2 regions of the Streptomyces paromomycinus genome follow, and region 2 is predicted to be linked to the other one. Evidence: riboswitches for the same ligand, from Rfam matches in the RefSeq annotation. Region 2 holds a riboswitch; the other holds the start of a gene.
The links. A riboswitch is a leader RNA that binds a small molecule or an ion and turns the genes downstream of it on or off. The one in region 2 is predicted to bind glycine.
Positions count from the first base shown of each region.

Region 1: it holds a riboswitch for glycine, as region 2 does, so the genes downstream of both, gcvP (aminomethyl-transferring glycine dehydrogenase) here and gcvT (glycine cleavage system aminomethyltransferase GcvT) in region 2, are expected to answer to the same signal.

Region 1 is NZ_BHZD01000001.1:8,459,952-8,464,155, reverse strand. Features, by position in the region: gene gcvP (aminomethyl-transferring glycine dehydrogenase) at 1-2,599, opposite strand, end outside; glycine riboswitch at 2,788-2,885, opposite strand; gene OEIGOIKO_RS36425 (PRC-barrel domain-containing protein) at 3,000-3,389, shown strand; gene OEIGOIKO_RS36420 (DNA polymerase IV) at 3,293-4,204, opposite strand, start outside.
Region 2 is NZ_BHZD01000001.1:3,145,487-3,149,690, forward strand. Features, by position in the region: gene OEIGOIKO_RS12690 (hypothetical protein) at 1-700, shown strand, start outside; gene OEIGOIKO_RS12695 (AAA family ATPase) at 900-1,652, opposite strand; glycine riboswitch at 1,903-1,998, shown strand; glycine riboswitch at 1,999-2,107, shown strand; gene gcvT (glycine cleavage system aminomethyltransferase GcvT) at 2,140-3,267, shown strand; gene gcvH (glycine cleavage system protein GcvH) at 3,356-3,730, shown strand; gene glyA (serine hydroxymethyltransferase) at 3,788-4,204, shown strand, end outside.

The sequences.
Region 1 (4,204 bases), 5.3 Mb from region 2:
GCAGGTCCTCGCTCTCGGTCGGCTCGATCATCAGCGTGCCGGCCACCGGGAAGGACATCGTCGGCGCGTGGAAGCCGTAGTCGATCAGCCGCTTGGCGACGTCGTCGATGCTCACCCCGGTCGCCTTGGTCAGCGGCCGTACGTCGATGATGCACTCGTGCGCGACCAGGCCGCCGGGGCCGGTGTAGAGCACGGGGTAGTGCGGCTCCAGGCGCTTGGCGATGTAGTTGGCGCCGAGCACCGCGACCTGGGTGGCGCGCGTGAGCCCCGCGCCGCCCATCAGCCGGACGTACGCCCAGGAGATGGGCAGGATGCCCGCGGAACCCCACGGCGCCGCGGAGATGGGGCCGACTCCCGTCTCCGGGCCCGCGGTGGGCTGCAGCGGGTGGTTGGGCAGGTACGGCGCCAGGTGGGCGCGCACGCCGACCGGGCCGACGCCGGGACCGCCGCCGCCGTGCGGGATGCAGAAGGTCTTGTGCAGGTTCAGGTGCGAGACGTCGCCGCCGAACTTGCCGGGCTCGGCGAGGCCGACCAGCGCGTTGAGGTTGGCGCCGTCCACGTACACCTGACCGCCCGCGTCGTGCACGGCCGCGCAGATCTGCGTGATGTGCTCCTCGAACACGCCGTGCGTGGACGGGTAGGTCACCATCAGCACCGCGAGCTGGTCCCGGTACTGCTCGATCTTTGCGTGCAGGTCGTCGGTGTCCACCTCGCCGTCCTCGCCGGTCTTGACGACGACGACCTTCATGCCGGCCATCACGGCGCTGGCGGCGTTGGTGCCGTGCGCCGAGGAGGGGATCAGGCAGACGGTGCGCTGCTCGTCGCCGTTGGCGCGGTGGTACGCGCGTACGGCCAGCAGGCCGGCCAGTTCACCCTGCGAACCGGCGTTCGGCTGGATGGAGACCTTGTCGTAGCCGGTGACCGTGGCCAGCCGCTCCTCCAGCTCCGCGATGAGCGTGAGGTAGCCCTGCGCCTGCTCGACCGGCGCGAACGGGTGCAGCTGCCCGAACTCGGGCCAGGTGACCGGCTCCATCTCGGTCGTCGCGTTCAGCTTCATGGTGCACGAGCCGAGCGGGATCATGCCGCGGTCCAGCGCGTAGTCCTTGTCCGACAGGCGGCGCAGGTAGCGCAGCATCGCGGTCTCGGAACGGTGCTGGTGGAAGACCGGGTGCGTCAGGTACGCGTCGCCGCGCAGCAGCTCCTCGGGCAGCGCGTCGGCCACGGTCGCGTCGAGCTGCTCGATGTCGGCCTGGACGCCGAAGGCGCCCCACACCGCGTGCACCTGCGCGCGTCCGGTGGTCTCGTCGCAGGCGACGCCCACCAGGTCGGCGTCGACCAGCCGCAGGTTGACCCCGGCCTCGCGGGCCGCGGCGACGGCCTCGGCGGCCCGGCCCGGCACCCGTACGGTCAGCGTGTCGAAGTAGCCGCCGTGCACGACCTCCACCCCGCCGGCCCGCAGGCCCGCCGCGAGTATGGACGCGTAGCGGTGGGTACGGCGCGCGATGGCGGCGAGGCCGTCCGGGCCGTGGTACACGGCGTACATGCCCGCCATCACCGCGAGCAGCACCTGCGCGGTGCAGATGTTGCTGGTGGCCTTTTCCCGGCGGATGTGCTGCTCACGCGTCTGGAGAGCGAGCCGGTACGCCTTGTTCCCGTCGGCGTCCACCGACACGCCCACCAGCCGGCCGGGCAGGCTGCGGGCGAACTTCTCCCGTACGGCCATGAATCCGGCGTGCGGGCCGCCGAAGCCCATCGGGACGCCGAAGCGCTGCGTGGTGCCGACGGCGATGTCGGCGCCCAGCTCGCCCGGCGAGGTCAGCAGCGTCAGCGCCAGCAGGTCGGCGGCGACGGTCACGATCGCGCCCAGCTCGTGCGCCTGCTCGATGACGGCACGCGGGTCCCGTACGGCGCCGGAGGCACCCGGGTACTGGAGCAGCACGCCGAAGACACCGCGCTCGGCGGCCTCCGCCGGGATGCCCTCGGACAGGTCGGCCACCACGACCTCGACGCCGGTCGGCTCGGCGCGGGTCCGGATGACGGCGACGGTCTGCGGCAGACAGTCGGCGTCGACCAGGAAGACGCCCTGCTTGACCTTGCCCACGCGCCGCGAGAGGGCCATCGCCTCGGCCGCGGCCGTGCCCTCGTCCAGCAGCGAGGCACCGGAGGTGGGCAGTCCGGTCAGGTCGGCGACCATGGTCTGGAAATTGAGCAGCGCTTCGAGCCGGCCCTGCGAGATCTCCGGCTGGTACGGGGTGTAGGCCGTGTACCAGGCGGGGTTCTCCATCACGTTGCGCAGGATCACCGGCGGGGTGAACGTGCCGTGGTAACCGAGCCCGATCATCGGGGCGAGCACCTGGTTGCGGTCCGCGAGCGCCCGCAGCTCGGCGAGGACCTCGGCCTCCGTACGGCCCTGGGGCAGGCCCAGCGCCTCCGCGCTCTTGATCACGTCCGGTACGGCGGCCGCGGTCAGTTCGTCCAGCGATCCGAACCCGACCTGCGCCAGCATCTTGGCCTGGGCCTCCGGGCCGGGGCCGATGTGCCGCTGCTCGAACGGGGTGCCTCGTTCCAGCTCGGTCAGGGAGCTGCGGGTGGTGGTCATCTGCGGGGGCCTCCTGGTCGTTTCGACCTACGCGGGGCACCACGGCGCTGGTGCCCGGACGGCCTCCCCCTCTGTCATCTCAACCTGAGAGCTTCACCGGTCCCGCACGCGGTACCGGCTTTCACCGTCGGTGAGGAAGGGTTCCGGCGCTGTGTCCGCCCGTGGCCCGCCCTGCTTTCCAGAGTGACCTCGTCCATGCGGTACGTGAGCCTGAGAGATTCCGGGGAGGAGTTGCTCCTTCGGCGCCTCCGCCAAGATCGACGAAGGACTCTCCCGCATGGGGTCGACAGCCGCTCGCCAGCCTACCAGCGCGGCGAACGGACGTTCCTTCGAGTGGCCGGGGCATGAATTGTGCCGTTTGGTAGTTGTCACAAGGCAGTTGCGACCACTAGGAGGGACCGTGCAGACCGATATCGATCCCCGCAGCTTGATCGGCCGCAAGGCGTTCGACAAGAACGGAACCAAGATCGGCACCGTCGACGAGGTGTACCTGGACGACGCGACCGGTGAACCGGAATGGGCGGCCGTACGCACCGGGATCTTCAGCCGGGACGCGTTCGTGCCCCTGGAGCCCAGCGATCTGGTCGACGAGGCACTGCACGTCCCCTACGACCGCAAGCTGATCAGGGACGCGCCGGACTTCGGGGTGGGCCGCCACCTCTCGCCGGAGCAGGAACTACAGCTCTATCACCACTACCGTCTGGACATCCCGGCCCCCGATCCCGCGCCCGGCTCGGACGCCGCGCCGGCCGACACGGAGTTCGGGCGGGTGGCCGGCGCGGAGGACTGAACACCGGGCGGAGAGGGAGGAGCCTCACGGCCGCCGGACGCCTCCGCCACACCGTCGCCGGATTCGTCGGGTTCCTCCAGCATGTCGCCGCCGGGTCCGTCGGGTTCCCTCAGCATGTCGCCGCCGGGCCCGTCGGGTTCCCTCAGCATGTCGCCGCCGGGCCCGTCTGGCTCCTTCAGCACGTCGCCGCCGGGCCCGCCGGGTTCCCTCAGCACGCCACCGCCGGGCCCGCCGGGCTCCTCCAGCACGCCACCGCCGGGCCCGCCGGGACGGCCGGCGCCCCCGGACCCGCCGGGCTCGTCGGCTTCCCCGGACCCGCCGGGGCCACCGGCCTCCCCCGATCCGCCAGGCCCGTCCACCTCCCCGGCCTCGCGCTCACCACGACCGCCGGACCCGCCCGCCCCGCCGGGCAAACCGCCGGGCAGACCGCCCGGCAGCCCGTCGCGCCACCCGTCCGGCGGACCGCCCACCAGCGGCAGCGGCTCACCGGGCCGCAGCGCGGGGTCCTCGACCGGGAACGTGCGCACCCGCCCGGGCCCGGACCACGGCTGCTCGAACCGTACGGTCACCCGGCCCACGCCGCTGCCCTGCACCCAGCCCGCCCCGTGCTCGTCATGGATCACGTCGAGCCCCGGGAGCCAGCGTCGGGGCCGCTCGGGCTCGTCGGCGGCCAGCCGCGCGGCCTCGTCGGCCGCCCGGCGCGCCCGCTCGGCCTCCTCCTCGGCCGCCTTCTCCGTCGCCACCTGGGCGAACAGGTCCTCCTGCGTGAAATCCGCGAGGCCGGTCACCCCCACACCCAGCAGCCGTACGCCGCC
Region 2 (4,204 bases):
CAAGCCGCCGGTCCGCAACCAGAGCATCATCGTCGACGACATCGGCCGGCTGGCGGACGCCTCGACCGAACTGGCCGAGAAGTCGGCCGACAGCCGCGGCCACTCCGTGCAGGTGCGGGCCGCCCGCACCCGTCTGGACACGGTCCTCCAGGACGCGCAGCGGCTGGCGGACCAGCTGAACGAGGACTCCGACCGCACGGTGACGGCCGACTCCGTCCGGCTGCGCAGGGTTTCGCAGGACCTGCGCACACAGCTGGACGAGCTGACCGAGCGCCGGGCCCCGGCCCCCGGGGAGGCCACCGACTCCGCGAGCCTGACCGGCTCGGTCTCCCGGTCCGTCACCGACATCTTCACGATCCTGGGCCTGGACAAGCTCCTCGGCGGCCTGCAGCAGCCGGCCGACCGGCCCGCCGCCGCCCCGGCGGCCAACCGTCCGGCCCGGCCCGCGGCGGAGCCGGCGGACGACGCGGACGCGGCGGACGACCAGTCGGCCGCCCAGCCGAAGGCGCCGGTCAGCGACCCGCGGCCGGGCGACGGCGCCCAGCAGGCCGCCGACCCGCAGCCGGCCGCCGACGCGCAGCCGCCGGCGGACGCGCCGCGCCAGCAGCCCGCCGAGGCGCCGCAGCAGCAGGACGGCTCCTCACTGGTCAAATCGGTGCTCTCGCTGCCGACCGTGCTGCTCAAGGCCCTGGGCCTCTAGATCGGCCCGGCGCCGAGCGTCCGGAGGAGGCGCGGATGCGGGAGATATGTCTGGACTAGGACCGGTCGCGACGGGCCGTACGGAAGGTTCCGTACGGCCCGTCAGGTGTCCGGCATTCCGGACCTGAACCGACGGGTACGGACGCCCGCCCCCTCAGGAGGCGGGCCGCACCCGTACCCGAAGCCCCCGAGGGCGGCGCTCACTCGAAGGCGATATGCCGCAGCGACCCCGCCGCCGGCCGGTCCAGCAGGACGGCCGAGGTGAAGCCCGCGGGGAGCCGGGCCGCCCGGGCGCGGGCGGCCAGCCGCCGTACCGCGCGCCGGTGCCGGGCGAAGGCGTAACCGGAGACTCCGCGTCCACGCGAGCGCTGCCCGGACAGCGCGACCTCGGGCGGTACGTCCAGCAGCAGCAGGTGCAGTCCGCGTCCCCCGCGCCGGGCCTCGCGCGCGAGCCAGCGGCGTACCCACGTGAGCGTGCCGCAGTCGTGCACCACCACGCTGCCGCCGGAGCGCAGCGCCCGCCGCAGCCCCATGTAGTGGGAGGCCCGGACCAGCGGCCGGTAGAGCGCGTACGGAAGCCGGCGCAGCCTGCCGCGCTCCCAGCGCTCCCGTACGTCCTGCGAGTCGATGCGGTGCACGGCGGCGCCGCGCGCGTCGAGGGCGGGCACCACCCGGATCATGAGCGTGCTCTTGCCGCTGCCCGGCAGGCCGGAGACCACCACCACGTCGCCCGCCGCGAAGTGCAGTTCGGCCGCCTCGCGCGGGGTGTCGCGGTCCCTGAGGTCGACGACGTCCACCGCCGGTGCGTCCGGCGCCGCGGTACGCGTCCGGCCGGGGCGCACCACCCCGAGCGGCAGCCGCCGGGGCCCCGGCACGGCGGCCGGAACCGGCTCCGGGACACAGCCCGGGGGCGCGCCTCCCGGACTTGTCGCGAGTGCGGCCTGCCTGTGCACCGTGATCGCCCCTCCCCTGGTTCCGTCCCCTTACCCGAAGAGTGTCAAGAAAAGGTAATGCGCTTCAAGGAAATCCCACGATCCGTACAGTCCCAGGACACTGTCGTGACACCCCTGCGAACACCGGTACGACCAGGGCTCCTGTATCCGGCGATCCCGTGCGATGATGTGCGCGCCAAGTGCCGGTCCGCACACCACCGTGTGCGTCCTGGTACGGGTGCCACGCTCAGCCAACTCCATACCGGCCGTTTGAATCCGCGCGGGAGAGTCCCCGGCCGTCACGGCGGGGCGCCGAAGGAGCAAGTCCTCCCTTGAATCTCTCAGGCCCCGATACCGCGCGGGCGAGGCAGATCTGAAAAGCGGGCCGCCGTGGTGTGGCTCCACCCAAGGTGCAAGCCGGGACCGGTCACGGCCTTCCGGTGAACCTCTCAGGTTCCGATGACAGATGGGGAGACCGTCTTGTCACCCATGCCCGGGAGCCACCACCATGACCGAAGCCCCCCGCCGCACCGCGCTGGACGCGACACACCGCGCCCTCGGCGCGACCATGACCGACTTCGCCGGATGGGACATGCCGCTGCGCTACGGCAGCGAGCGTGACGAGCACGTCGCCGTGCGTACCCGCGCCGGCCTCTTCGACCTCTCGCACATGGGCGAGATCACCGTCACCGGCACCGGCGCCGCCGATCTGCTGGACTTCGCGCTGGTCGGCAACATCGGCGGCGTCGCCGTCGGCCGCGCCCGCTACACCATGATCTGTGACGCCGAGGGCGGCATCCTGGACGACCTGATCGTCTACCGCCTCGGCGAGACGGAGTACATGGTCGTCGCCAACGCTTCCAACGCCCAGGTCGTGCTGGACGCGCTCACCGAGCGGGCGGAAGGTTTCGACGCCGAGGTGCGCGACGACCGGGACGCGTACGCGCTGCTCGCCGTGCAGGGTCCGGAGTCCCCCGGCATCCTCAAGGGCCTGACCGACGCCGACCTGGACGGTCTGAAGTACTACGCCGGGCTGCCCGGCACCGTCGCGGGCGTCCCGGCGCTGATCGCACGTACCGGCTACACCGGCGAGGACGGTTTTGAGCTGTTCGTCCGCCCGGCCGACGCGGTCGCCCTCTGGGAGGCGCTGACCGAGGCCGGCAAGGACGCGGGCCTGGTCCCCTGCGGCCTGTCCTGCCGGGACACCCTGCGCCTGGAGGCGGGCATGCCGCTGTACGGGCACGAGCTGACCACGGACACCACCCCGTTCGACGCGGGCCTGGGCCGGGTCGTGAAGTTCGAGAAGACGACGAACGGCGGCGACTTCGTGGGCCGCGCCGCCCTGGAGGCGGCCCGGGACCGGGCCGAGGCCAATCCGCCGCGCAAGCTGGTCGGCCTGATCGCCGAGGGCCGCCGGGTGCCGCGCGCCGGATACCCGGTCGTGGGCCCCGACGGCGCCGTCATCGGCGAGGTCACCTCCGGTGCCCCCTCGCCCACCCTCGGCAAGCCCGTCGCCATGGCGTATGTGGACGCCGCGCACGCCGCGCCCGGCACCGCCGGTGTGGCGGTGGACATCCGTGGCACCCATGAGCCGTACGAGGTCGTGGCGCTCCCCTTCTACAAGCGCCAGAAGTGACGCCCGCGGCCCCGCCCCGGACGTACTCCCGTCTCACCTGTCAAGACCCCTGCACCGAGCACGCCACCGTATCCAGGAGAATCAAGACATGAACAACCCCCAGCAGCTGCGCTACAGCAAGGAGCACGAGTGGCTGTCGGCCGCCGAGGAGGGCGTCTCGACGATCGGCATCACCGAGCACGCCGCCAACGCGCTCGGCGACGTCGTCTTCGTGCAGCTCCCCGCGGTCGGTGACTCGGTCACGGCGGGCGAGACCTGCGGTGAGCTGGAGTCGACCAAGTCCGTCAGCGATCTCTACTCCCCCGTCGACGGCGAGGTCACGGAGATCAACGAGGACGTGGTGAGCGACCCCTCGCTGGTGAACACCGCCCCGTTCGAGGGCGGCTGGCTGTTCAAGGTGAAGGTCAGCGGCGAGCCGGACGACCTGCTCTCGGCCGACGAGTACACCGCCTTCACCGGCTGACAAGCCCACCCCGCCGCCCGGCGGGGCCGTGCGCCCCGCGAACCCCAGGAAGTAGTCATGTCGCTTCTGAACAGCTCCCTCCACGAGCTCGACCCCGACGTCGCCGCCGCCGTCGACGCCGAGCTCCACCGTCAGCAGTCCACCCTCGAAATGATCGCGTCGGAGAACTTCGCCCCGGCCGCCGTCATGGAGGCCCAGGGCTCGGTCCTCACCAACAAGTACGCCGAGGGCTACCCGGGCCGCCGCTACTACGGCGGCTGCGAGCACGTCGACGTGGTCGAGCGGATCGCCATCGACCGGATCAAGGCGCTGTTCGGCGCCGAGGCCGCGAACGTGCAGCCGCACTCCGGCGCGCAGGCCAACGCGGCCGCGATGTTCGCGCTGCTCAAGCCGGGCGACACGATCATGGGTCTGAACCTCGCGCACGGCGGGCACCTGACCCACGGCATGAAGATCAACTTCTCCGGCAAGCTC